Regions from separate parts of the Clostridium sp. DJ247 genome, predicted to be linked through region 2. Evidence: a T-box and tRNA genes for the amino acid it is inferred to sense, from the RefSeq annotation. Region 2 holds a T-box; the other holds one or more tRNA genes.
The links. A T-box is a leader RNA that pairs with one kind of tRNA and senses whether it is charged. The one in region 2 lies ahead of HGI79_RS20400 (glycine--tRNA ligase), so its partner is inferred to be a tRNA-Gly.
Positions count from the first base shown of each region.

Region 1: it encodes a tRNA-Gly, which carries the amino acid that the T-box ahead of HGI79_RS20400 (glycine--tRNA ligase) is inferred to sense. The anticodon was not compared.

Region 1 covers NZ_JABAIW010000041.1:23,688-39,144, reverse strand. The annotation lists gene HGI79_RS15815 (efflux RND transporter permease subunit) at 1-1,786, opposite strand, end outside; gene HGI79_RS15810 (ABC transporter permease) at 1,820-2,944, opposite strand; gene HGI79_RS15805 (ABC transporter ATP-binding protein) at 2,944-3,624, opposite strand; gene HGI79_RS15800 (ABC transporter permease) at 3,637-4,761, opposite strand; gene HGI79_RS15795 (response regulator transcription factor) at 4,909-5,559, opposite strand; gene HGI79_RS15790 (sensor histidine kinase) at 5,587-6,570, opposite strand; gene HGI79_RS15785 (ATP-binding protein) at 6,835-6,990, opposite strand; gene HGI79_RS15780 (hypothetical protein) at 7,231-7,398, shown strand; tRNA gene HGI79_RS15775 (tRNA-Gln) at 7,432-7,506, opposite strand; tRNA gene HGI79_RS15770 (tRNA-Gly) at 7,512-7,585, opposite strand; gene HGI79_RS15765 (TerC/Alx family metal homeostasis membrane protein) at 8,210-9,073, shown strand; gene HGI79_RS15760 (PTS fructose transporter subunit IIABC) at 9,358-11,262, opposite strand; gene pfkB (1-phosphofructokinase) at 11,307-12,218, opposite strand; gene HGI79_RS15750 (DeoR/GlpR family DNA-binding transcription regulator) at 12,215-12,967, opposite strand; gene HGI79_RS15745 (PTS fructose transporter subunit IIABC) at 13,176-15,065, opposite strand; gene pfkB (1-phosphofructokinase) at 15,261-15,457, opposite strand, start outside.
Region 2 covers NZ_JABAIW010000075.1:1,632-16,521, reverse strand. The annotation lists gene murD (UDP-N-acetylmuramoyl-L-alanine--D-glutamate ligase) at 359-1,735, opposite strand; gene HGI79_RS20400 (glycine--tRNA ligase) at 2,218-3,609, opposite strand; T-box leader at 3,683-3,849, opposite strand; tRNA gene HGI79_RS20395 (tRNA-Asn) at 3,994-4,068, opposite strand; gene lysS (lysine--tRNA ligase) at 4,270-5,778, opposite strand; gene greA (transcription elongation factor GreA) at 5,792-6,271, opposite strand; gene HGI79_RS20380 (hypothetical protein) at 6,428-7,258, opposite strand; gene dusB (tRNA dihydrouridine synthase DusB) at 7,326-8,303, opposite strand; gene HGI79_RS20370 (type III pantothenate kinase) at 8,303-9,091, opposite strand; gene HGI79_RS20365 (thioesterase family protein) at 9,256-9,642, opposite strand; gene ftsH (ATP-dependent zinc metalloprotease FtsH) at 9,761-11,563, opposite strand; gene hpt (hypoxanthine phosphoribosyltransferase) at 11,645-12,190, opposite strand; gene tilS (tRNA lysidine(34) synthetase TilS) at 12,194-13,582, opposite strand; gene spoIIE (stage II sporulation protein E) at 13,753-14,890, opposite strand, start outside.

The sequences.
Region 1 (15,457 bases), on a different contig from region 2:
TTGAAAGATAATTTTTTATTTCTTTCGTTTTATGCAAATAATTTTCTACTTCAATCACCTTATCATCTGTTTGTTTTAGTGTAGAACCAGGTGTAAGTGATATATCTATAGAAATAAAGCTTTCATCAGATTTAGCCATAAATTCTGTACTTATTAATCCAGTTAAAAGAAGAGATATGCTAAATACTATACCTATCACAGATGTAACCAAAACCTTCCACCTGTTGTCTAATGCCCATATAAGAATTTTTTTATACAATTCTACACCTTTGTTAAATAAGCTCTTTTTAGATACTTTTTCTTTATCTTCAATTTTTACTTTTTTAAGGGTAGCAGCTGCAAGCATTGGAGTAACTGTAAAGGAAACTATGAGAGAAAATATTGTAGCTATAGCTATTGTTAAACCAAATTCTTTAAAAATTTGACCTACCATACCTGACATAAAAGCAATAGGTAAAAATATAACCACATCGCACAAACTTATAGCTATAGCAGCAAGGCCTATTTCTCTACGACCGGTAATAGCTGCATCTACAGGATTTTTCCCCATATCTAAATGTCTTTGTATACTTTCCAGTACTACAATAGAGTCATCTACCAGAGTACCTATAACTAAAGACAATCCCAGCATAGACATTAAATTTAAAGTAAAATGGAGTTCATACATGAGAAAAAAAGTAGCTATAAGCGATGTTGGTATAGCAACCAAAACCACCAGTGAAGAACGAAGACTTCGGAAAAATAAATATAGCACTATTGCAGTAGTTATGATTCCTTCTATAACGTTGTGTCTTATTTGAGTTAACGAGGAGGTAATAAAAACAGTATTATCAAATGCAACATCTATGTTGATTCCTTTAGGTATAGTTTTTTTAATTTCTTCTAATTGTTTCTTTACACTATTGGCTACTTCTACTATATTGGAGTCACTTTGTTTTGTAACCATTATTCCTATGGTTTTATTATTCTTAAACCTTATTGATGTAGTAGGGTCTGGAAGTTCTAAATCTATTTTAGCTATATCAGAGAGATGTATATTCCCTCCAGCTGATGTTGGGATTAGTAAATTCCTCACAGCATTAATATTATTAAACTGCCCAACTACTCTCACGGATTGATCCATGTTCTCTTGCTTAATTTCTCCACCTGGTATATTTAAATTACTTAATTGAAGTTTTTGTGTTATAGAGTTAACACTTACCCCATAATAGTTCATAGCGGTTTTATCAAGTTTTATTATTAATTGTTTTTTGTCTCCACCTACCAGTGTTACTTTTCCTACTCCTGTGACTTTTTCTATTTCATCTTTTAATCTATCTGCTTCATTGTAAAGCTCATCATAATTAGCATTTCCATTTATAGAAAGAATTAAAATTGGCTGATCACTACTGCTCATTTTATATAGGATAGGTTTATCAGCAGCTTTTGGAAGCTTACCTGTTGCATTTTCAACTGCTTTCTGAACATCTAAATAAGCTGTATTTATGTTTGCAGACATTTTAAAGGTTATAGTAACTGTACCATATCCTTCTTTTGCACTGGAATTAATTGTATCAATACCACTTATTCCAGATACAGCATCCTCAATAGGTTTTATAATGTCTTTCTTGATATCTTCTGCACTTGCTCCATTATAGGCAGTGGTTACTGATATAATAGGTATATTCATGGATGGTAATAAATTTGATCCCATATTTTTATATCCAATAATCCCTAACGCAAGCATCAATACTATTGCCATCCATATGGCGGTGGGCCTTTTTACTGATATTTCAGTTATACTCATATTTGTCCTCCTTATTAAAAAAAATTTGAAATATTAAATATTAAGACATTCATAATCCATAGTCTTCAGATTTCTTAAGGGTGAAATCATGTTACTTATGGACACAAACAAAGGAATTAAAAAGGCATAGAGCATGCTGCTTACATGAAAGCTGTAAACATATTGTCCATTAGGTTCAAAAACTACTATATTAAGCAATTCTACTACTATTATGGTGAATACAATGCCAACAATGAAGCCCAATAAATTTAAAGTAATATTCTCTTTTAAAAGTTTCTTATAAAGAGTTGTTTTTTTGTATCCAATAGCAGTTAAAATAGCAAATTCATCCTTTCTATTTAAAAATAATATATAATTTAAATTACCAAGTGAAATACATAGAACTATGATTACTATAAAATTCAGAATAAACCTAAGAGAATTCATAGCTACAAGCGGCTCACTCATCTGATCATATACAGACTTATAATCCATAACAGTAACCTTTTTTTCCTTCATATAGGTAAGTTCATCATTAATCACTTTGTTATTTTTATTTTTTAGAGAAAATATTAAACTGCGTTTTACTGCCTCTTCTCTTTTAACATTTCCAGCATTAGTTGTTAACATGGTATTTACAGATCCATCAATTATACCGCATACTCTGTATTTTTTATTTAAAATTACATTTAAATCGGGATTTTTACCTATGTAATCTCCTATCTTAATTTTGCTTTGCTTAGCAAGCTTAAGTGGTATAAGCATCTCATTGCTATTTGATAAAGGAAGTTTTCCTTCCACAAGTTTCATATCAAAAATTTTAAGAACTTTAGGGATATCTTCTTCAAAAATATTGAAACCCTCAATACTAATTTTCCCCAAAGGGCTTCTATATTGAAATCTTCCAATATCATTTATGATTGGTATAATATACTCTATATTGCTGCAGCCTTTAATTTTACTTAAAATTTTATCTGGTATAGCATCATTAGTGTTAGTGCTTACAATTGTTGCTTTTTCAAGCATATTTAAAGAACCTTGGCTTATTCCATATACACTGCTGTATAATAAAATTGAGGAAAAATATATAAGAAATACACCCAATACCATACACACAAAACTCGGCAGCACTTTTTTAACATTATTTTTTAAATAGGTGACCGTTGAAAGAGGTTTCATTATATTCCCCCTCTGCCTTTATCAATGGACACTATAGCACCATCAAGCATATTAATAACATGATTGGCATTTTGTAGGATACAGAAATCATGAGTTACTACTATAATCATCTTATCTTTTCTATAGTCTTCAAGAAATTTTATTACCTCTAAGGCACTGCTGTGATCTAATGCAGCTGTTGGTTCATCAGCAAAAATCACTTTGGGGTCTCCTATTAATGCTCTTGCAATGGCTACTTTTTGTCTTTGCCCTCCAGACAGTTGGTAAGGTTTTTTACTTGTAAGATGTGCAAGTCCAAGTTTATCTAGTATGGATATTGCTTTTATTTTCGCCTCTCTGCTGTCATCATTTATGGGTACTAATACATTGTCTAGTACAGTCATATAGTCGATTAAAAAATGCCTTTGAAAAATAAAGCCAAAATTTTTTCTTCTTATTTCAGCACCTTCAGAGGGAGAAATTTTATTATAATCTATTTCTCCATAATAAACCTTTCCTGAAGTTGGTATTTTAAAGCCTGCCATTGAATAAAGAAGAGAGCTTTTTCCACTTCCTGAAGGTCCCATAATTCCGATAAATCTATTACCATCCAGAGAAAGATTTATATCTTTAAGTGCATAGGTTTGAGCTTCTTTACCTATGTCATAAACTAAATTTACACTTTCCATTTTAAAAATCATAACAGTCCCTCCTCAGTTGTTCTCTATCATGTCAATAGGATCAAGTTTGTTTATCATTGCATTTATAGGCACTACAGTAAATAACGTGGTAAATAGCGGAATATATAGAGATACAAGCACTGCCTTTTCATCAAATACTACTCCTAGGGCACCTACATTCTCAAAAATATTCCTTTTCATCAAATAACTTAAGGTAATACCTAAAAACAAACCTAAAATATATGAAATTGTATTAACTGCTAGTACTTCTAGTATAGCTCTCTTTAAAATCTGCCTTTTATTATATCCAATAGCATTGAGTATTCCAATTTCTTCTTTTCTATTAAAAAATTCAACATATTTTGAACTTCCAACTGTAATTACCATTAGAAATATTGATAATATACTTATAACATCAAGAAGTGCTAAGCATCCCATATCCTTCTTAAATTTTTCACTTGAAATATTGAAAGTATTATATACCGCTTCCCCTTTAGGTAAAGCTTCAACTAATTTATTGACTTCATTAATCTTGTTGTTTTTAGGAAAAACCATTATTCCTCTCTGTAGGGACTTTTCGCCATCATCATAATCTTTCAAAATTTCATTATTAAATGATACAACAGACAGCATATTTTCGCCTTTTAATATTCCAACCACCATATATTCACCATTTATTCTATCAAACTTATCTAGTGCATTTCCCACACTATCTCCAATAGTGATTTTTTTATTTTTTGCAACCAAATAATCTACTGCAATTTCCTTTTTACCTTCTTCTGGCAATGTTCCAACCATAACCTGTATATGTTGTTTCTCTAAAAAATAGTTCATATCTTCAGCTCTTAAGGCCATTACATCCGTCAGAATTAAACTTCCTGGAATACTGTACTTTATCCCATACCACATGAAAGGAACTGATCTTTCTACATTTTTATTATTTTTAACTTTTTCAATAATATTTTCATTGTCACAGGCTGTAATTGTGGCATGATATTTATATGAGGAAACACTAAGCTTATATAGTGAGTTATTTATTGATTTCACAAAAGTATTTATTAAATACAAGAAAGAAACCGCAACCAGCACTGGAATAATAGAACTTATAAGTTTATTTTTATTTTTTCTACTATAATTTAAAATGGATAGAGCTTTCATGGTTATATTCCCTTCTGAACATTCATTTTCAGTTCGTAATGCAAAATAATTTACTTATCCAGTTCACTTATATAATAATAAGTGAAATTACAATCATAGAAAAGTTACCCCAGTCACAAAAAATATGACTGGGGTAACTTTTTTTAACTATGATTCAATTATTTTCCTTATCTCAATTGCCGCTGCAGTTCTATCTGAAGTTCCAAGTTTACTATAAATATTACTTATATAATTCTTCACTGTACCTTCAGATATAAAAAGGGATGAAGCTATTTGACGGTTGTTAAAACCCATTGACAGCATTTTTGCAACTTCAACTTCCCTTTCTGAAAAATCAAGTAATATATTTTTTTCTTTAGGTTTAACTATGGTATTTTCAGAAAGTTTTTCAACAAGCTTTTTAGCTACACTTGAAGGAAGCATAAATGAACCTTTATAGGCATCATTTATAGCTTTAACAAGTTCGTCCCCTTCTATGTCTTTCAGTATGTATCCTGCTGCTCCATAATTTAAAGCCTCAACAATATAATCCACATCATTAAATGTAGTTAAAATTAAAACAACAATTTCAGGGTATAAGTTTTTCAATATTTTAGTACATTTAACTCCATCCATTTTAGGCATCCTTATGTCCATTAATACCAAGTCTGGAGAATCTTTTTCACAGAAAGCTAGTACTTCTTCACCATCCTTTGCTGTACCTATGATGCTAAAATTTTCTTCTAGTTCTAAAATAGTCTTTAATCCATCTCGCATGAGAGTTTGATCATCTGCTATTAATATTTTTATTTTCTCCATAAGTCACCTCACCAAAAGATTTTATTTTCATGAAATTTCATCATCTGTTTTTTTGCTATAAGGGAAAGTAATATATATACCAAAACCTTCTCCAAGTTTTGATGATATATCAAGACTTCCGTTAAGTTCTAATATTCTTTCCCTCATAGCCCTAAGTCCAAAACCATGAGTAACTATGTCAGCGCCCATTCCATTATCCTCAAGGGAAAAAAGAACTTTTTCATTATTTGAGTACAACTTAAATAAAAAAGCACTACTTTTCCCATGTTTTATCCCATTGGTAAGTCCCTCTAAAAGAGCTGATAAAATGACCTTCTCCTGAGATTTAGTAAAGGCTATATTATAATCTATTTGGGCTTTAATTATTACCCCTGAATGTTTTTCTGTTTCAGCTATGATTGACTCCATATCAGAATAAAAATCCAGTATATCTTGTCCCTTTTCAAGTATACGTACAGAGTTTCTTATATCATTGAGTCCTTTCTTAACCTGACTTTGAGCTAAACTAAGCTTGCAGGCTGCAAGATCCGTATCTTTTCTTATAAGCCTTTTAGCTGCTTCCATTTCAACTAAAACTGTAGTTAAAGTATGTCCTACTGTATCATGTATTTCTCTGGCAATCCTGTTTCTCTCTTTCAATGCAGTTATAGTTTCTACTCTTTCATAAGCTTCTTTAAGATCATTATACATAGAATCTTTTTCAAGCTTTTTAACAGTAACATCCTTTAGTGCTGCTTCTATAAGTTCCGTTTGTTTTAAAAGGTGATTAATTAGAAAAAATATTATATATACTACAATAAAGATTGGTAAGTTTAATAGTATTTCAGAGATAGCTTTAACATTATCATAATATAATTTGGTTAAAATTGAAACACAGGATATAGCATATAATGTAAAAAAAGCAATAAGGCCTGTAGAAAAACTTTGATTTACAACTATATCAGATAATATAAAAAGATATAAACCTATAGATATACTTGTAATATCAAATCTATTAATTAAAAATATCAAACATACCTCTAAAAAATATACAACAAAAATCAATAAATTATACTTTTTTAAATTTCTCCATTTATTCGAAGGATCATGTAAAAAAAATGTATTAATTGAATAGGATGTAAGAAAAATAAAGTATAAAGACATTAGCATAAACCAATTTGTACTATTATATATACAATTAACAAGCATAGTTAATGTAAATACACAATAGTTTATGATTATCACAATATTCTTAGTTTTACTATTCATTTTGATTTCCCCCAAATGCGTCTTTCATCAGGTGATTGGATTCATTAATTCTTCTTCTCCAATGCCTTTTCCGTTATCCTCAATACTTATATATATTTTATTCTCCTCTTTTATAGAAACTTTTATTATAGTATCAGCCGCATTATGAATTACTACATTTGTTACATAATAATTGTGTACCACCTCAAAAATACATAATACACTTATTACTCTTCATATAAAATAAATTCTACAAATTAACTTCAATTCCTCCATCTGTAATAAAATTTACTGTTGTTTTAACAACAAAATTGTAAAAGGCAGCAACCTGGCTACCCTTAATCCATTGATACCAACATTTTATATTTTTACTAGTCCTTTATTTCACTTTTTCTCTTATTGAAATACTATAATATATAATAACAATAATCCAGGAGATTATATATGTTTTTCAGAATACCTAAGGAGTTATTTAACTATAGGGATAAGGTCTATATACTTCAAACTAAACATGCTGATGTAAACGGTGATGGATTGGATGAAAGGCTTATACTTACTGGTAAAAATGTAAAACTTGTTCAAAACAAAAGACATATCATCTATTATAAATAAGATGATATGTCTTTTAAATTCTATAATATAATATGGCTGGGATGGCAGGATTCGAACCTACGGATAATGGAGTCAAAGTCCATTGCCTTACCGCTTGGCGACATCCCAATAAATGGAGCGGGTGAAGGGAATCGAACCCTCGTAACCAGCTTGGAAGGCTGGCACTCTACCATTGAGTTACACCCGCATATATAGGTATATAATGTAAGTTTAGATCTATTTTGCAGTTTCTTCATGGGACGTGTATTATGATACCATCTTTCTAAATAACAAACACGTATAACACATGTAATTTAATAAGTTTATATGTAAATTACTCTATTTTTCTTTAAAAAACTACATTTTTTTCATAGGGATACACCCGATTTCGTTTACTATTATTTTTTAATAATTTTTTATAATTTTTAATATTGTTTTAATATAATTTTTTTTAACTTGCAAAATAATTTTTAATCCACATTGCTATACTTATATATATAGACATCCATAAGTTAAATTTCGGGCATGGTTATCTATAATATTGGTAAAATAGTATTTTTTAGCCTATAATAATTTTAATTAAACTGTTTTATCAAGTATTTTCCTTGACAATATACAAATTACTATGATATTATTAATTTGTAAAAGTTAATAATCTTTGTTAAAAGGGAGTAGTTGAAATTACAAAGTCAACATTACGATTTAACTAACTAAATCTGGCTTTGTAAACCTAATAAGGTAATAAGACTTTTAACGTAACTCTAAGTGCATGGGTTATGTTAAGGGTCTTTTATTTATTTCAAACCAACATTTATATTAAGGGGGTAATTTTATGTCTACAAAAAAATCTTTACTACATTTAACCTTTTGGGTGGTACTAGCACTAGTATTCAATATTGGTATTTATATCTTTATGGGATCTGAAAAAGCATTAGCTTTCTTAGGAGGATATGTTATTGAACAAAGTTTAAGTCTAGATAACCTATTTCTATTCTTACTTGTATTTGAAAGCTTTTCTCTAAAACCAGAGTATCAAAAAAGAGTTTTAACTTATGGAATTTGGGGAGCAATAATTTTAAGGTTTATATTTGTACTGCTAGGCGTGACAATAGTAAATGAGTTTCATTGGATGCTTTATATATTCGGATTAATTCTTATTATTAGTGGAGTGAAGATGTTTTTAGGAAATGAAAGCTCTGAAAACTTAAAAGATAGTAAGATACTTAAAATTCTTAACAAAATAATACCTGTTTCATCTCAAATTGAAGGTGAAAAATTCTTTATCAGAAAAAATAATATACTATACGCTACGCCTCTATTAGCCATACTTGTACTTATAGAAGGCTCTGATATTATATTTGCTATTGATTCAATACCAGCTATATTTTCTATAACTACTGATCCTTTTATAGTTTATACTTCCAATATATTTGCTATCTTAGGACTTAGGAACTTATATTTCTTACTTGAAAAAATTCATAGTAAATTTGATTATGTAAAGTATGGGGTGGCTTGTATATTAGTCTTTACCGGTATAAAACTTTCAATAACATTTTTCAATATACATGTATCAGTACTTGCTTCTATATCTATAATCTTCTTTATTCTAGCCGCAAGTATTATAGTTTCTTATATTAAAAGTAATAAAGATAAGTCCTCTTACAATACAGATATTTCTAAAAATATTTCAAAGTAGTTTCTTTAAAAGCGGAGATCCATAGAATAGATCTCCGCTTTTAAAGAAGTTTTTCTAGATTTATATTTCAAATGTTATTATAATAGTAGAATAATTAGTATGATTTATAGGTCTATATAACAAGTATCTTAGTAAAGGGAACTGTTAACTTGAATAAAATATCTAATGCTCAATTACCAAAAGAAGTAGATTTTCCACCTTACCCATTACAAATTAAACTATTAAAAAAATAGATGATGAGTTATAACTCATCATCTATTTTTTATTAATAACGCCTCTTGTGCTTATTTAGCAACAGGCTTTTTTAGTAATCCTAGCATTATTGCTGTTACAATAGCTCCGATTAATACTGCTAAAAGATATAATAATGGATTTCCATTAACTATAGGAATTACGAATATTCCACCATGTGGAGCAGGTAACCCTATATTAAATATCATAGAAAGTGCTCCTGCAACTGCTGAACCTGCAACTGCTGAAGGGATTACTCTAGCAGGATCTGCTGCTGCAAATGGTATAGCTCCTTCTGTAATAAAGCATAGACCCATTACATAGCATGTCTTACCTGTTTCTCTAGCATTTTCATCAAATCTGTTTTTAAATATAGTAGTAGCTAAGGCAATTCCTAATGGTGCAGACATACCGCCTGCCATAATTGCTGCATGAGGAGCATAGTTTCCTGCATCGATCATAGCAATACCAAAGGTGAAGGCTGCCTTATTTATTGGACCACCCATATCAATAGTCATCATTCCGCCTAAAACCATACCTAATATAACTTTATTAGCTGTTCCCATGGAACTTAACCAATGTTGTAAACCTAAATTTATTGCTTCTACAGGACCAACTATAACAAGGAGCATTATTGCTCCAGTTATGAATATACCAAACAGAGGATATAATAAAACTGGCTTTATACCTTCTAAAGACTCTGGAAGTGGAGCAAATACTTTCTTAAGAAGCACAACTACATAACCACCTAAGAAACCTGCAATTAATCCACCTAAGAATCCTGCGCCATTGCTAGCAGCTATAAGTCCACCAACCATGGCTGGAGCAAATCCTGGTCTATCAGCAATACTCATACCTATAAATCCTGCAAGTACAGGTATCATAAGCACAAAAGCATTATTTGCACCTATATCATGTAATAACTTTGCAAATGGATGAAATGTTGGATCATTAACATCGAAAGCTTTAATTCCAAACATAAATGATATAGCTATTAATACACCTCCACCTACAACAAAAGGAAGCATATTTGAAACACCACTCATAAGATGTTTATAGAATCCTACTTTTTCATTTTTAGTGCTTGCAGCACCACTGTCACTTCCGCTGTGATGATATACAGGTGCATCTTCATTTAAAGCTCTATTTATAAGTTCTTCAGCTTTCTTTACTCCATGAGCAACAGGAACTTGAATTACTTTTTTACCTTCAAATCTAGCCATTTCAACTTGCTTGTCTGCTGCTACTATTATAGCAGTAGCTTTTTCTATTTCTTCTGCAGTTAGCTTACTCTTTATTCCTGTAGAACCATTAGTTTCTACCTTAATCTTTACACCCATTTCCTTAGCTTTATTCTTTAATGCATCTGCTGCCATATATGTATGTGCTATACCTGTTGGACATGCAGTTACTGCTAATATAAATGCTGTTGGTTCAGCAGCTTCTTCCTTACTTTCTTCTACCATATTTACTTCTTCTTCCGCCTGCTGAGCTTGCAAATATGCTTTTTCTTCTTTATCAATTAAATCTAAAACTTCATCTTCTGTCTTTGAGTTCATAAGGTCTTTTCTAAAATTTTCATTCATAAGCATGCTAGATAATCTTGACAATGTATCTAAATGATCGCTATGAGCTCCTTCACTAGCAGCTATCATGAAGAATATATAAGCATTATTACCATCTAAAGAATCATAATCTATACCTTCTTTAGAAAGTCCAAAAGCTAAAGCTGGAGTCTTAACTGCAGCTGTTTTAGCATGAGGTATAGCTATTCCATCACCTATACCTGTCGAAAACTGCTCTTCTCTTTTTAATATAGCCTTTTTATATTCTTCTTTATCATTTAATCTACCAGCACTATCTAACTTATTTACTAATTCATCAATTACTTCAGATTTTGTAGTAGATTTTAAATTTACAATAATAGTATCTTTCTTTAATAGTTCAGTAATTTTCATTTTTTTCCTCCTTTGAGATTATAAAAGCTCTTCATATGTATAATTTATAACTTAGTTACCTTCACTTCTGGAAGTAGCTTTTCTACATATTCTTTTTCACACAAATCCATTGAGAATGCAGTTGCGCTTCCTGATGCAGCCCCCCATCTAAAAGCTTCAACAATATTTAAAGTTTGAGAATAATTTGCTAGGAAACCAGCTACTAATGAATCTCCTGCCCCAACTGAATTTTTTACTGTACCCTTAGGTGCTGATGCATGATATACTCCTTCGCTTGATATTAAAAGTGCACCCTCACCAGCCATTGAAATTACTACATTTTCTGCTCCCATTTCTCTAAGCTTTTGAGCATAATGTATTATTTCTTCTCTACTTTTAAGTTCTACATTAAATATTTCACCTAACTCATGGTTATTAGGTTTTATTAACAATGGATTATATTTCAATGTTGAAGTCAAAGCTTCTCCAGTAGTATCTACCACAATTTTTACTTTTTTGCTAGAACACTTTTCTTGAATTAGTGAATAAATATTTGTCGGTAATGACTTCTGAACATTTCCTGCTAGTACTAGATAATCCTCAGAACTTAAAGCATCTATTTGTTCAAATAGCTTATTTAAATCCTTTTCCTCAATAGAAGGTCCTGCTCCATTTATTTCTGTTTCTTCATTAGAGTTAAGTTTTACATTTATTCTTGTATCTCCACTTACTTCTATAAAATCAGTTTCTATACCTTCACTCTGTAATGAGTCTTTTATGAACTGTCCTGTAAATCCTCCAATAAATCCTAAAGCTTTGCTCTTTACTCCAAGATTGTTTAACACTCTTGAAACATTAATTCCTTTTCCACCAGGATATTTCTCTTCATTTGCTACTCTATTTACTGCTCCTGGTTGAAAGTTATCAACTTTAATAACATAGTCTATGGAAGGATTAAAAGTTATAGTGTATATCATTTCTTCTTCACAACCTTTACTATAGTTTTTTTAATGTATTCCTCATAGTTATCTATTTCAGAATTAGTTATAATTACAGCCTCTCTTAAATCTGCTATTTTTACAAAGCTAACTTCACCAAATTTGCTTTCATCAGCTAACACAAAAGTTTTATTAGAGTGTTTCATAGCATTTTCTTTTAATATTGCCTCCTCTGAATCAGGTGTGGTAAAACCATAATCCATATGTATACTGTTAATACCAAGAAAACACTTATCAAATCTGTATTTTTGAAGATTTTTTAAAGCATCTAAACCAATAACTGCTTTTGTTATGCTTTTGACTTTTCCACCTAAAATATATGAATTTATATTTTGTTCAATAAGAGTATCTATGTGTTTTAAGCCATTGGTAACTACTACTATATCTTTTACATCTATATATTGAATCATTTCAAAGGTCGATGTACCAGCGTCTAAGTATATGCTGTCACCTTCCTCAATAAGCGCTGCAGCGTATTTAGCTATAGCTTTTTTCTCTTCGACACTCTGCCCCTCTTTTTCTTGATAACTAGGTTCTACTAATCTTCTTTTTGGTAAAGTTGCTCCTCCATGTACTCTCTTAAGCATACCAATACTTTCCAAGAAGGTAAGATCACGTCTTATGGTGGATTCTGACGTATTAGTTATTTCCACAAGTTCACTTATTTTTGATATGCCTTTTTTTTCTAGGAACCCTAATATTAAATTATGTCTTTCTTCTGTTAACAACCCTTAACACCCTCTTGTTTATCTTGTAATGTTATTATAATATAAAACCTCACAAAAAACAATCATTTTTAGTCAAAATCACTCAAAATAAGGCAAATTTTTTTATAAATAGTCAAAATCATTCATCAATATAAGTTATTACTATTAATTGAATATGATAAAAAAACAAGCAATGTGAAATTCACACATTGCTTGTTTTTAATTTAATTTATTTTTGTTCTATTGGTTTTTTTAGCAATCCTAACATGAAAGCTGTAACGAAAGAACCAATTAAGATAGCTAGAATATAAAGTAGAGGATTTCCTTTAACTATTGGAATTACAAACAGTCCACCGTGAGGAGCAGGCAATCCTATATTGAATACCATTGAAAGTCCGCCAGCTATAGCTGCTCCTACAACTGCTGAAGGTATTACTCTGCCTGGGTCTCCTGCAGCAAAAGGTATAGCACCTTCTGTTATAAAACTTGCACCCATTATATAACATGTTTTACCTGCATCTCTTTCTTGTTCTGTAAATCTATTCTTAAATATTGTAGTTGCAATAGCTATTCCTAGTGGTGGCACCATACCGCCTGCCATTATTGCAGCATGTGGATAGAAGTTTCCTCCACTTATCATAGCAATACCAAATGTGTAAGCAGCCTTGTTTATTGGACCACCCATATCTATAGCCATCATTCCACCTAGTACTAAACCAAGTATAACTTTGTTAGCTGTACCCATTGAGCTTAACCATCCAGTTAACGCTGTGTTAAGAGCTTTAACTGGGTTTATTATAACAAGGAACATTATTGCACCAGTAATAAGTATTCCAAATAGAGGATATAAAAGTACTGGCTTTATACCTTCTAAAGACTCTGGAAGTGGAGCAAATACTTTCTTAAGAAGCACAATTGAATAACCACCCAAGAAACCTGCAATTAATCCACCTAAGAATCCAGCACCATTATTAGCAGCTATAAGTCCACCAACCATGGCTGGAGCAAATCCTGGTCTATCAGCAATACTCAAACCTATGAATCCTGCAAGAACAGGTATCATTAGTGAGAATGCATTACCTCCACCTATGTCCATTAATAACTTAGCAATTGGGCTAAAGGCTGGATCCTTAGGATCAAAGGCTTTAATACCGAACATAAAGGATATAGCTATTAGTATTCCTCCCCCTACTACGAAAGGAAGCATATTTGAAACACCACTCATAAGATGTTTATAGAACCCTGTCCTTTCATTCTTGCCTTCCCCTGAATCTCTACCACCACTATGATGATAAATTGGTGCATCTCCAGCTATGCCTTTATTTAACAGTTCTTCAGACTTCTTAATAGCATGAGCTACAGGAACTTGAATTACTTTCTTTCCCTCAAATCTAGCCATTTCAACTTGTTTATCTGCTGCTACTATTATGGCAGAAGCCTTTGCTATTTCATCTTCAGTTAACCTATTTTTTATTCCTGTAGAACCATTAGTTTCTACTTTAACATCTATACCTAGCTCCTTAGCTTTATTCTTTAGTGCATCTGCTGCCATATATGTATGAGCTATACCTGTTGGACACGCTGTTACAGCTAGCACTAAACCTTTAGATTCTTTAATTTCATCAGTACTTACATTATTTTCAGCTTCTTGTGCTTCTAAGTATGCTTTTTCTTCTTTATCAACTATACTTAATATTTCATCTGCATCTTTTGCATTTATAAGATTTTTTCTAAAGTTTTCATTCATAAGCATACTAGATAATCTTGATAACGTATCTAGATGATCATTATGTGCTCCTTCACTAGCAGCTATCATAAAGAATATGTGTGCATTGTTTCCATCTAAAGAATCATAATCTATACCTTCCTCGGAAGAACCAAAAGCTAAGGCCGGAGTCTTAACTGCAGCTGTTTTAGCATGAGGAATAGCTATTCCATCACCTATACCTGTAGAAAATTGCTCTTCTCTCTTTAATATTGCTTTTTTATATTCTTCCTTATCATTTAATCTACCAGCACTATCTAACTTATTTACTAATTCATCAATTACTTCAGATTTTGTGCTTGACTTTAAATTGGGTATAATAGTATCTTTCTTCAATAACTCTGTTATTTTCATATACTTTCCTCCTTAATTATTAATAGATTTTATTAATTATGTTATTACTGAATTTATCTTAGGGGTAGCATACCTACTAGATATGTGCTGTAATATAATTTTATATATTTAACACAGAATTAATTTAAAATAAACCTTTATAGCGTATATTTAGTGTATACTATAAGTAAAATCATATTTTGTTCAATGAAAATTTTATATTTCAGTGACCTTCACTTGTGGAAGCAACTTTTCCACATCTTCTTTTTTACATAAATCCATTGAGAATGCAGTGGCACTTCCCGATGCAGCTCCCCATCTGAAAGCCTCAATAATATCTAAAGTTTGAGAATACTTTGCTAGGAAACCAGCTATTAGTGAATCTCCCGCTCCTACTGAATTTTTCACTGTAC
Region 2 (14,890 bases):
TAAATGGCTTTTAACCAGCGACTTATCAATGGTAATTGATAAGTTGGTCCGAACTGAGGTACGAGTTTATCAAAGTTCTTTTATATTATTATGAAATTCCTCTTCCTTACAGTCAGAGGAGTACTCACAGAGTAAGCGACCATATCAAAATCACAGATTTTGTATGTCTGCTTAACCGATTCGCACAAAATCACAGATTTTCGCTCTCTGCTTAAATTTTAGCTTTAGACTAATTAAAAATATTTAACGTGACGAAACATGGTAATATATATGGTCGTATAAGTTAAATTTCGGGCATGGTTATCTATATTATTAGCATATTGTCATCAAGATGTAATACATTATTTTTGATTAGAGGCTATAAACTTTTAACTATATCTTTAAATTTATCACCTCTAGCTTCAAAATTAGGAAACATATCGAAGCTTGCACATGCTGGTGATAATGTTACTATATCTCCATCTTTGGCTATTTCCCTTGCCTTACAGACAGCGGATTCAAGGGTTTCTTCCAAGATTACAGGTAAATGAACATCTATTTTATCAGTTAACTTATCAAAAGCTTCTTTTATCTTATATTTTGTAGAACCTATTAAAATTAGAGTTTTAATTTTAGAATATCCCTCCTCAGCTAACGGCTCAAAAGGAATTTTTTTATCATAACCACCTGCTATTAATATAACTGGCTTTTCGAAAGCCTTGAGACCTGCTAGGGTTCTTGTCGGACTGGATGCTATGGAATCATTATAATATTTAACACCATCTATTTCCCTGACAAACTCGCATCTATGCTCAACTCCAGTAAAAGTTATTGCAACTTTTCTCATGCATTTTGTGTCAACATCTTCACTTACTGCACAAAATGCAGCAAGTAAATTCTCCACATTGTGCATACCTTTTAATTGAATTTCCTTTAATGAGCATATCTCTGTGCCATGTATATATAACTTATCATCTTGAAAATAAGCACCGTCTTTAAGTTTTTCCTTTATGCTAAATTTAAGGATATTTCCTTTTACTTCTTTATCCATAGTGTCAGTTATAGCATTATCCTTATTTAGAATGGTTACATCATTACTATTTTGAAAATAGTATATATTTTTTTTAGAATTAACATACTCCTCCATATCCTTGTGCATATCTAAATGATTTGGAGATAAATTGGTTATAACAGCTACCTCTGGAGATACATTCATAGTCATAAGTTGAAAACTCGATAACTCAAGAACAATCTTATCACACTCACTAATTTTTTCAATAAGCGTAAATAAAGGTGTTCCTATATTTCCACCAACCCAAGTTTTGTATCCCGCTTCCTTTAGCATATTATATACTAACATAGTAGTAGTAGTTTTACCGTCACTACCAGTTATACCATAAATTTTTGCTGGACAATATCTAACAAATTCCTCCATCTCAGACGTTATATAGGCTCCCGCGTCTTTTGCCCTAACCAATGCAGGACTGTCTATTCTCATAGAAGGTGTTTTAAATATAACCTCAAACCCCTTTAATCTATCTAGATAGTCATCTCCTAATATAAGTTCTACTCCTCTTTCTTTAAGTTCTTGTGCCGTTTCCCCTAAATCAGCTTCACTTTTCTTATCAAAAGCACTTACTTGTGCACCTAAATCTAATAAAAAACTAATTAATGGTTTATTACTTATACCAATACCTACAACAGCAGTTTTTTTGCCATTTATAAAATCTTTAAAAACTTTAAAATTCTCTTTCATTGAAAAACCTCCATAACTAACATATGTGTCAGCTTAATCTTACCTTTCAATTATATCACTTTCTTCTAGAGTTTGAATTGTTTTTTAATTATATCCATAATTACACCTATAGTAAAATTCGACAAAGGATACATGTTTTTTACAAGTAATACTTGACATGAAGTGGTAAACCTGTAGTATTTTCTACTGTTTTGGATGAATGTTATGGAAATTGTGTGAAAATATTTAATTTAAAGACTTTGTGTCAACCTATTGAAAATTATAGTTTTTATATGTTATACTAGTGTTGTGCCGTAAGGAAACATTAATATAATTCCCCAAGTTTTAATTAAACATATAACATATCCCCATGATTAAACCCTATTTTGCCGGATGCATTACATTCGGCATTTTTTATTTTTAAATAGTTGCACCTAATAAAAATATAAAATAGGTATATGAGATATTGCATTTTATTAATATCTCATATACCTATTCAAATACTAAAATTCCATTTTATCTTTTATAAAATCTTTCAACTCATCAATTTTAATCCTAGATTGCTGCATAGTATCCCTATCTCTAACAGTAACAGTGTTATCTTCTAAAGTATCAAAATCAACAGTAATACAATAAGGTGTTCCTGTTTCATCCTGTCTCCTATATCTTTTTCCTATACTTCCAGCCTCGTCGTAATCAACATTGAAATCTTTTCTAAGATTACTATATATCTCTTCAGCTTTTTCTGATAGTTTCTTGGATAGCGGAAGAACTGCAGCTTTAAAAGGCGCAATAGCAGGATGAAAATGCATAACAGTTCTTACATCTCCACCTTCAAGTTCTTCTTCATCATAAGCATCTACTAAAAATGATAAGACTAACCTATCAGCTCCTACCGAAGGTTCTATACAATATGGTACATATCTTTCATTAGTATTAGGATCAAGATATGATAAATCTTTTCCAGAATGTTCTTGATGTTGTTTCAAGTCATAATCTGTTCTATCTGCTATACCCCATAATTCACCCCATCCAAATGGGAATAGATACTCAATATCTGAAGTTGCGTTACTATAATGTGATAGTTCTTCCTTATCATGATCTCTAAATCTTATATTCTTATCACTAATTCCAAGTTTTAATAAGAAGTTCCAGCAATATTCTCTCCAATAGCTATGCCACTCTAAATCAGTACCTGGTTTACAGAAGAATTCAAGCTCCATTTGCTCAAACTCTCTTGTTCTAAAAGTAAAGTTTCCTGGAGTTATTTCATTTCTGAAAGATTTACCTATTTGTGCTATACCAAACGGCACTTTCTTTCTTGAAGTTCTTTGTACATTTTTAAAGTTTACAAATATTCCTTGAGCTGTTTCTGGTCTTAAATATATTTCTGCCTTAGAATCTTCTGTAACCCCTTGAAAAGTCTTAAACATCAAATTAAATTTTCTTATATCTGTAAAGTTCTTCTTTCCACAGCTAGGACAAACTATTTGATTATCATCTATATATTGTTTTAGTTTTTCATTACTCCATCCATCTGCACTAGCTTTTTCAATTCCCTGAGATGTCATGTGCTCTTCTACTAATTTATCTGCTCTAAATCTAGCCTTACAATCTTTACAATCCATCAGTGGATCTGAAAAGTTTCCAATATGACCCGATGCAACCCAAACCTCTTTATTCATAAGAATAGCACAATCAATTCCTACGTTATATTCACTTTCATGAACAAACTTTTTCCACCATGCCTTTTTTACATTATTTTTCAGCTCAACTCCCAATGGACCATAATCCCATGAGTTTGCGAGTCCACCATATATTTCTGAACCCGGATATACAAAACCCCTATTCTTAGCTAATGCTACAACCTTATCCATAGTTTTTTCAACTGGCATAATCTTTCCTCCTTAATCTTCCTTAACAAAATAAGTTTATTATTAAACAATTATATAAAAAAAAGCCATACCATAAAGGGACGAAAATTTGTTTCCGCGGTTCCACCCTTCTTGGCATTAGCCCTGCTTTCTATTTTTTCACTCAAAAGTTCCCTTCATAATAAAATCATAATTGCTTTCACCAACCACAATCTCTCTTTAAAGATATTTATTACTACTTTTCTTTATCATAGTGACTATTAAATTATATATAAACTATATTATGATATAATCATATAAAAGTGTCAATATTAACTAAAGCTTTTTCGTAAATTATATAATTTTCTGCTATGTTGACCTGAAAAATGCACATATAATTAAATTTAATTTATCAAAAAATAAAAATGGCTCCGTGGAGAGGATTCGAACCTCCAGCCCTTCGGTTAACAGCCGAATGCTCCACCATTGAGCTACCACGGAACAACTTAACTTACATATGTTATTATATCATGTATTTCTAAAAATGCAATACTTTTTTAAAATATTTTTATCCTATAACCAACTGCCACTAATAATTCAATCTAATTCTCAGTTAAACGAATCCAGTATAGTAGTGGCAGTTAACTATTGGGTAAAATAGTTAACTGATAGTTATACAACCATCGGTTAACCTCATTGCACTTATTGCTGACTTGGCTTCATTGTTGGAAATAATAGAACATCTCTTATTGAAAACGAATCAGTTAAGAACATTATTAATCTATCAATTCCCATACCCATTCCACCTGTTGGCGGCATACCAATTTCTAATGAATTAATGAAATCATCATCCATCATGTATGCTTCATCATCACCAAGTTCTCTTTCTTTAAGCTGCTGTATAAATCTATCTTTTTGGACTATAGGGTCATTTAATTCTGAATAAGCGTTACACAATTCTCTTCCATATACAAATCCCTCAAATCTTTCAGTAAATTCAGTATTTCCTCTTTTCTTCTTTGTAAGAGGGGATATTTCTACAGGATAATCACATACAAATGTAGGTTGAATTAACTTATCCTCAGCAAATTCTTCAAATAGAGCATTTAAAATATCTCCCTTTGAGCAGTCCTTTAATGCTTTCTTAAACTGAAGATGCTTTTCTGTAGCAATTTCTCTAGCTTGTTCATCAGTCTTTATTTCATTAAAATCTACACCTGCATATTCCTTTACAGCATCCACCATTGTAACTCTTCTCCATGGTGGTGCAAAGTCTATTTCAGTGCCTTGATATACTACCTTAGTAGTTCCAAGAACTTTTTCACATACATAAGCTACCATATTCTCTGTAATTTCCATCATATCATTGTAATCAGCAAAAGCCTCATACAGTTCTATCATAGTGAACTCAGGATTATGTCTTATATCTATACCTTCATTTCTGAAATTCTTACCTATTTCGTATACTCTTTCAAATCCACCAACTATAAGTCTCTTTAGATATAGTTCTGTTGCTATTCTAAGATACATATCTATGTCTAGAGCATTATGGTGTGTAACAAAAGGTCTTGCTGCAGCACCACCTGCTATAGGTGATAATATAGGGGTTTCTACTTCTAAATAATCTTTTTGATCTAAAAATTCTCTTATAGCCTTTATTATTGCAGTTCTCTTCATAAATGTATCTCTAACATCCTGATTCATTATTAGATCTACATATCTCTGTCTATATCTTAAGTCTGGATCTTTTAATCCATGCCACTTTTCTGGAAGTGGTTTTAATGACTTAGCTATAAGTTGAAAATCTGTGATATGAAGTGATACCTCTCCAGTTTTAGTCTTAAAGACCTTACCAGTTACAGATAACAAATCACCTATATCAAAGGACTTAAATTCCTTAAGTTTTTCTTCTCCAACATCATTAATCTTTATGTATAGCTGAATTTTTCCGTATCTATCATGTAGATCTGAGAATCCAGCTTTTCCATGAACTCTTTTAGACATCAGTCTTCCTGCAACAGTTGCTTCGGTATCCTCAAGAGAATCATAGTTATTTTTAATTTGTTCTGATGTATGTGTTCTCTCTACTTTATATACATCAAAAGGATCTTTCTCTTCTTTCTGTAAATTAAAAAACTTTTGACGTCTTTCTCTTATAAGCTCATTAAAATCTTCTTCTAGTTGGTTTATATTTTTTTCATCATTTGACATTAGTATACCTCCATTATTTTCTTATGCCTAGTACTTCATACTTGCTTATTCCATCAGGTACCTGGATTTCAACTATATCTCCAATTTTCTTACCCATAAGTCCCTGTCCAACAGGCGACTCATTTGATATCCTATTATTTATTGGGTCAGCTTCTGCAGATCCAACTATTGTATACTCCACTTCTTCATCAAAATCATAATCTTTTACTTTTACAATAGATCCTACACTAACTACGTCTGATGGAATTTCACTTTCATCTACTATAGTAGCATTTTTCAGCATATTTTCAAGTTGAACTATTCTACCTTCTACAAATGCTTGTTCATTTTTAGCTTCATCATACTCTGAGTTTTCACTCAAATCTCCAAAAGAAAGAGCAACTTTTATTTTTTCTGTTATATCTTTTCTCTTTATAGTTTTTAAGTATTCTAATTCATCCTCTAATTTTTTTACGCCCTCATAAGTCATTATATATTTTTTTGATTCACTCATTTTATTCTCCCCTTTTAATAATTTATAAAAACTTCCACTACTGTAGTTTTAATCCCCTCTACATCACCTAGTGTTTTCTGATAATCATTTAAGTTATTATAAAACAGCCTTATTCCTATGTCAACATTTTGAAGTTTATTTTAAAGTTAGCATACACTATTCACCTAAAGTCAATACATCACTATTAAACTTTATTTTATCCAAAAATATTCCGTTATATTTTAGTGATTGTTCAATATCACTTTCTTCCATTTGACATAATATAGCGCCTAAAAGTTCTGGAGACATATCAAAGTTTCCTACATCCCAAGGAACACAATATGTTATATCATTTACAACAATATTATTTCCCTGTGATGGTATATGCTTATTGCTTAAATACCATATACATGCATCACTATTAAAATTAATTTCCCGGGAAGTTACAATAAAATCTGCACTTTTAAATGAATATTTAGTATCAGCAGTAATAATAGGTGATACTCCGTAGTTAGCAATTATATACTGGCTAATACTATTAGCTTTTATTATATTTTCGGATAAAAGAACTATATACTTGGCTTCTCTAGCCATGTAACATATTACATTAAAATTAATATCATCTGCAGCATCATGTATAACTATACAGCTATCTTTTATACTTTTGTGTTGTATTCTTAAAATGAGTTTTAAACTTCTTACAACACTATATGCCATAAGTTCTTTTTGGAAACTGTTAAAAAAATTATAATCTAACTTTCTATATGTTTTAGGGGCTAAATTCACATATTTATGCTTGTAGACTTTTTTTGCAATTTTTATATTAGAATGATATGCATCTTTATTAAAATTAGAAGGAAATTTTATGGATGATATATTTAAGTTTAATTCTTTTATAAATTTTTCACCTAAAAAAGACATTCTAAACCTATCTTTTATCCTACCAATCCAAGTACCATCTTCATAAAATTTACTTATATCGCTTTTAATATAAACAATTGGTTTCATAAAACACCTTCCAGAAATTGTTTACATTAATATATTATTCTATCTATACATTAAAAATTACATATTTTTAATGCATAGATAGCCGAATACTTTTCTTGTAGTCTTTTAAAATATTTAAAACTTTATAGCTTTCCTTTTCATAATTGACCTTATCTTTTATTTCTTTATTATTTTCTATTCCTTTTATATACCAACCTATATGTTTTCGCATTTCTCTTACAGCAATATCTTCCCCATAATGAGATAACGCCCTCATATAGTGGACTATACACATATCTATTTTCTCTTCTGCAGTTGGATATGAGATTTCCTGTCCTTTTATTTTTCCCTGTATCTGACTAAACAACCAGGGGTTTCCCATAGCGCCTCTTCCTATCATGACTCCGTCACAATTTGTTGTTTCCAGAAGTGCTATAGCATCATCGCAAGTAACTACATCACCATTACCTATAACTGGAATACTTAAGGCTTCCTTGACATGCCTTATTATTTCCCAGTCAGCCTTACCTTCATACATTTGTTCACGAGTCCTTCCGTGAACAGTTACAGCATCTGCTCCAGCCTGTTCTAGTTCTTTAGCAAACTCTACCGCATTAATATTATTAGCATCAAACCCTTTTCTAATTTTAACTGTAACAGGTTTTGAAGAAGCCTTTTTTACCTCTTTAACTATCTGAGCAGCTAATTTTGAGTTTTTCATCAAAGCAGATCCATCTCCATTTTTAACTATCTTAGGAGCTGGACATCCCATATTTATATCTATTATGCATATATCTCCGTTATCGTTAAAAAAATCACAAGATTTAGCCATGACAAGTGGATCACTCCCAAATATTTGTACTGCAACCGGAGATTCTTCTTCTGATATTTCAAGCATATTTTTTGTATTTTCGCTTCCGTAATATAATGCTTTTGAACTCACCATTTCTGTATAAACAAGACCGCATTCCATGTTTTTACACAAACCTCTAAAGGCTATATCTGTAACTCCTGCCATAGGAGCCAAAAACACATTGTTTTCAAACTCCAAATTTCTTATTTTCATTATAGCACCTGCTCTTTATTCTTTTCATATATTATTCTTAAACCTTTTAAGGTTAGCATAGCATCTATTTTATCAATAGCCTTTGACTCTTCACTAATTAACTTTGCTAATCCTCCTGTAGCTACAACAAAAGGTTCCTCTTCATATAATTGAATCATTTCTCTCTTCATCTTATTTACTATATAATCTACCTGTCCTATATAGCCATAAACTATACCTGCCTGCATACTTGAAACGGTATTTTTGCAAATGACAGTAGCTGGTCTTATAAGTTCTACTCTAGGCAATTTAGCAGCCCTTTCAAATAATGCTTCAGAAGCTATCTTAACTCCTGGGCAAATAGTTCCACCTAAATAATCTCCTTTTCCTGTTACTGCACAAAAGGTTGTAGCCGTCCCAAAATCAATTATAATGATAGGCTTCTTATAAATTTCGTGGGCTGCAACAGCGTTAACTATTCTATCTGCCCCAACTTCCTTTGGATTATCATATCTAATATTTATGCCTGTTTTCACACCCGGACCAACCACTATAGGTACAACTTCAAAATATTTTACTATCATACGTTCAAGCGAATACATTATGCTAGGAACAACCGAAGAAATTATAACACCTTCTACATCTGAGGTATCCAATTTATCTTGTAAAAACAACTGTGTTACTTGTATTCCATATTCATCAGCTGTTCTCTTTAAGTCAGTGGACAACCTCCAATTTGCAATAAGTTCCTCATTTTCATAAACCCCTAAGACAATATTAGTATTTCCTACATCTAATACTAAGATCACTATCTACACCGCCTTTCTAGTGAACCATGAATTCTAGTAACGTTATACATAATTAAAGAGCAGCTCTAAAGCTGCCCCATAGTATATCCATTTTATTGTTAATTTAATAATTTAATTGTAACAGCTAAATTTTATTTGTCAAGAAAAGTTCCATATTCTTATAATTATACTAAAATCCTTTTCATAAACTCATCACCATTTACAATGTATCTAACATGTGTTCCTTCTCCAATTCTCCCATTTTCATCCGAGGCTTCAACTATGAAGGAAAGCTTTTTTCCTTCGATTTTGGTCAGAAATGCTTCACATCTTATTTTTATTCCTATCGGTGATGCTTTAATATGTCTAATATTTACTTCTATTCCTACTGTAGTATAACCATAAGGAAGATGTAAATCCACACAGCTTTTTGATGCATTCTCCATAAGTGCTATCATAGCAGGTGTCGCAAAAACTTGGAGATTGCCTGAACCTAATTTACTTGCTGTATCATTTTCAGTCACTCTAGTCTCAATTACAGCTGTCATTCCTTCTTTTATATTAAAATCCATATAATCATCCCCCCTCATTTAAAATTTTCACTAAATTATTAATGTCTATCCATATTATATCATTATTAGAAAATTTTTTATATACGCCAAATAAAAAGAGGCATTAGCCTCTTTTTATTTATGCTTGATTAAATATTTCCTCAAATTCCTTAGCTTCAAGTTTCTCTTTTTCAAGAAGGGCTTTAGCAACAGCATGAAGTTTTGATATATTTTCAGTTAGAAGTTTTTCTGCTTTATTATATCCTTCATCTATAAACTTCCTTATTTCTTTATCTATCTCAAAAGCAACCTCTTCGCTAAAGTTTCTTCCTTTTCCCAAATCTCTTCCAAGGAATACTTCATCATGACCTGATCCAAAAGCTATCGGCCCTAAATCACTCATACCATAGTCCATAACCATCTTTCTAGCTATAGTTGTAGATCTATCTATATCATTTTTTGCACCTGTACTTATGTCACCTATTATAAGCTTTTCTGCTACTCTTCCTCCAAGAAGTCCTACAATCTCATCTTCTAGTTTTGTCTTAGACATATAAGCTGTATCCTTTTCAGGAAGATGCATAGTATATCCGCCTGCCATTCCTCTAGGAATTATACTTATTTGATGAACAGGATCTGCAGTTGGTAAAAGTTTCATAACTACAGCATGCCCTGCCTCATGATAAGCAGTAAGACGTCTATCATCTTCGTCAATAACTCTACTTTTCTTTTCAGGTCCTGCTATTACCCTAGTAACTGCCTCTTCAAGTTCTTCCATACCTATTGATTTTTTATCATTTCTAACTGCTAAAAGTGCAGATTCATTCATTAAATTTTCTAAATCTGCTCCAGTAAAGCCTGGGGTTCTTTTTGCAAGAATATCTAACTTAATTTCATCTGATAACTGCTTATTCTTAGAGTGCACTTTTAGTATTGCTTCTCTCCCCTTAACATCCGGAGCGCCAACAACTATCTGTCTATCAAATCTTCCTGGTCTAAGAAGTGCAGGATCTAATATATCAGGTCTATTTGTAGCAGCTATCATTATTATACCTTCATTTACCCCGAATCCATCCATTTCCACTAGTAATTGGTTTAGCGTTTGTTCTCTTTCATCATGTCCACCGCCCAGTCCAGCTCCTCTTTGCCTTCCAACTGCATCTATTTCATCTATAAATATGATACATGGTGAATTCTTTTTTGCTTGATCAAATAAATCTCTTACTCTTGAAGCACCTACACCAACAAACATTTCTACAAAGTCTGAACCTGATATACTGAAAAACGGTACTCCTGCTTCTCCCGCTATAGCTTTTGCAAGAAGCGTTTTACCAGTTCCTGGTGGACCCACAAGTAAAACTCCCTTTGGTATTCTTGCACCCATTTCAATATATCTTTTAGGCTGTTTTAAAAAATCTACTATTTCTTCTAATTCTGCTTTTTCTTCATCTGCTCCTGCAACATCATCAAAGGTTATCTTCTTTTTATCAGGCGTAGCCATCTTAGCCCTACTTTTACCAAAATTCATTACATTTCGGTTTCCACCTCCACCTTGAGATTGTTGCATAAACATGAACCAAAACGCTACAAGCATAAGTATTAAAAGTACTGTTGGTAGATATTGCACCCACATAGGTACTGTAGCAGGTTTAACATACACCTCTTGAACATCTCCGTTCTTAGGATGTTCCCCTATAAACTGAAATAATCTTTCAGATGGAACCACAGTCTCGTATTGAGTACCATTCTTTAAAGAACCTACTACTGTCATTCTATCCTCTTTAACTTGGAAACTCTTTATATTGTTATCTAACCAATACTTTTGAAATTGATTAAAATTAATGGCTGTTGAAGTCTCATTAGTTCTTACAAGCATAAGAGCTGCAAGAATAACTAATATAAATACTATAACCCAGGCCGTTGCACTTGAAAATTTTTTCACTTTAGGCCCCCCTCTCTTTCTAGTTTTATACTGTAAAATTGTATCATAATGAAAATTTCTTTACAACAAATTTAATACTATTTATTCATAAACTTCCTCTTTTAGTATCCCAATATAAGGAAGATTTCTATACTTTTCGTCGTAATCCAATCCATATCCAACTAAGAAATAATCAGGTACAACAAATCCTATGTACTTAGCATTAATTTCTGTAACTCTCCTTTCTGGTTTATTAAGTAAGCAGGCAACTTCTATACTTTTTGGTTTTCTTCCTTTTAAGTATTCAATTAGGTAGGTTAAGGTTACCCCAGAATCTATTATATCCTCTACTATTAATACATCTTTTCCTTCTATTTGGAAATCCAAATCCTTAAGAATTCTCACTATTCCAGAGGTTTTTGTGGAACTACCATAGCTTGAAACTGCCATAAAATCCATTGTACAAGGTATTGTTATTTCTTTTATTAAATCTGCCATGAATGGAACAGACCCTTTTAGTATACCTACTAGTATTAAATCCTTATCAGAATAATCTCTGCTTATAAGTATACCCATTTCTTTTATCTTTTTTCTTAACTCATCTTCACTAAATAATATTTCCTTTATATCCTCTCTCATGCTGCTCATTATTTATAGTTCCTCACTTTCAACACTTATTTGCAAAATATTTTGTGTATATTTATCAATCTTGAAAATCTCACTTACTCTATAACCAATAATCCATCCGATTTCATTACCAAAGCATATAAGAGGAATGTTTTCTCTACGTTCCTTTGGAATTTTTAAATCTATAAAAAAATCTTTTAATTTTTTGTGACCCTTCATACCAGACGGCATAAATCTATCACCATCTTTTCTGTACCTGAGTATGATATTTTCTTTTATTTTATCATAATCAAAATACTTTACTAGGTCTTGTTTATTAATATTTGCAATTTCTTGTTTATTTACTAACTTTATGTTAACTTTCAGTTTTATATCATCTAACTGGTTTCTCCCTATATGTAATTTATATTCCCTTTGTGAGGATTTTATATTTTCTTTTTTATTTTTTAGTATGTATATATGACCATAGTTATTTATTACACATATATTATTAGGAAGATTTATTTTTTTTCCAGTTGCATGACTCTGAATACGAATTATATCATAAATATGAACTTTTTCAAAATTATATAAGTAGCCTAAAAAATTATATAAAGCCAATCTTAACATCCTTGTAATTATTGCCTCATTCTCCAAAAATGCCTCTTTAGATATTATAATCTTTTCAGTGCTAATGTCACAATATTTTTTATATTTTTCTTTTGATATCATATCTAAATATTCGTTATCTACTCTTGCAGAATCAGCTAACCTATTTAATCCCTGTACAATATCTTTATTAAAATTTTCTTTTATGTAGGGTATAAGTTGTAGTCTAATTTTATTCCTCGAATATATTGGTTCTAAGTTTGTTTTATCAATTCTTGGATATAGATTATTCTCTCTGCAATATGCTTCAATTTCATCTCTAGTGCTATTTATTAAAGGCCTTACAAATATCTTATCCCTAACAGGTTTTATTCCAACAAGGCCTTCTACACCAGTACCTCTCATAATTCTCATTAGTACAGTTTCAGCTTGATCATTCAAATTATGTGCTATAGCTATTTTTTGCAATCCTAGTTTTCTTTTAAGTTCTTCAAAAAATTCATATCTAGCTTCCCTTCCAGCACTTTCACAGGAAATATTCTTTACTTTGGAGATTTTATCTATATCAACTCTTTTGCTCATAAATTCTATGTTTAATTCACTACAAAAGTTTCTTACGTATTCCTCATCTTCATCAGATTCTTTTCCTCTTAAGCCGTGATTTACATGAGCCGCATATATAGTTATGTTTAAATCATCCTTTACTCTATATAATATGTTTAGAAGAGCTACGGAATCTGGACCTCCTGATACTGCTACTAATATTTTGTCTCCCTCATCAAACATTTTATGTTTTTTTATAGTACTTAATACATTTTCTATCAAACTTAACACTTCCTAAGAACTAAATTATAGTAAAACAATTACTATATTTATTATATCATAAATAATTATTAATATATTAAAAAGCATTGGTTGTTAACTCATATAACAACGAAATACATAAAAACTAAACACGCCTTCTTAAGCGTATTTAGCTTCTATATGTTCTATTATCAATATAAACTATAAATTTTTTGGACAATAGCAGTCATATCATCTCTAGTTTTCCCTCCACTTAACTCTTTAGCCTTTTCTATTATTTCATTACATAACTCCCTAGGATCTGTGACCTTTGTTCCTTTTAGAAAATCTACTATCCAGTCTATTTTTCCAGCAGATTTATTTTCATAATCTATTACTCCATCACTAAGCATTATGATAATGTCTCCATTTTTTATTTTCTTTCTAGTCACATCTACATCCGGCTTGTCTAACACACCTATTGGTAAAGTCTTAGAATTTATAACTTCAACATCATCTCCTCTTTTAATAAAACTGGCTACAGCTCCAACCTTCATAAAATCCATTTCTCCTTCATATAAATCTGCACTACTCAAATCCAATGTAGAAAACTTTTCATTTTCAGAAAACTTAATTGTCATAATAGAATTTATAGTGTTGATAGCTGTAAGCTTACTAAATCCAGCCTTTGTAAACTTTTCTATGAGTTCTACTGCCGCACTGCTCTCTTTATTTGCTTGAGGTCCTGACCCCATACCATCACTTAATATAGTCATATAACTACCATCTGGCAGCTTACCAAAGCTGTAGCTATCTCCAGCATAACTTTCTCCTTCTTTGCATTGTCTGTTAACATATGAAGCAATATGAAACTTAGGAGTTTCCTCCAAAGTTATATTGCAATTTTTCATTAACGAATCTATATTACACCCCTCATCACTTACACACATACACTTATTAGTAACCTTATTTATTAATGGAAGTATTTCTTTTATACATAGTTGTCTTCCTCCACAAGCTTCCATGGACAACTTTACAACTAACCTATCATTTTTATTATTGAAACAAAATATATTATTATATTTTATGCTGTTCTTATTTAATATTCTTCTTATATCATTTTCTACATCAGTATTAAACTTTATGTCTGTATTAAATTCATCTACTATTTCGGATACAGAATTAGCCATAATCTTTATTTGTCCAGACAAAAGTTCTCTACATTCACTAAGTCTACTTCTCCACATTTCATTTATTATATAATTATTAACAATCTCTTCAGTATTTTTTATTAACAAGGATCTTCTTGTGCATTTTCTTTCCAGTTCGCAAGGCATTTCTTTTTTATTT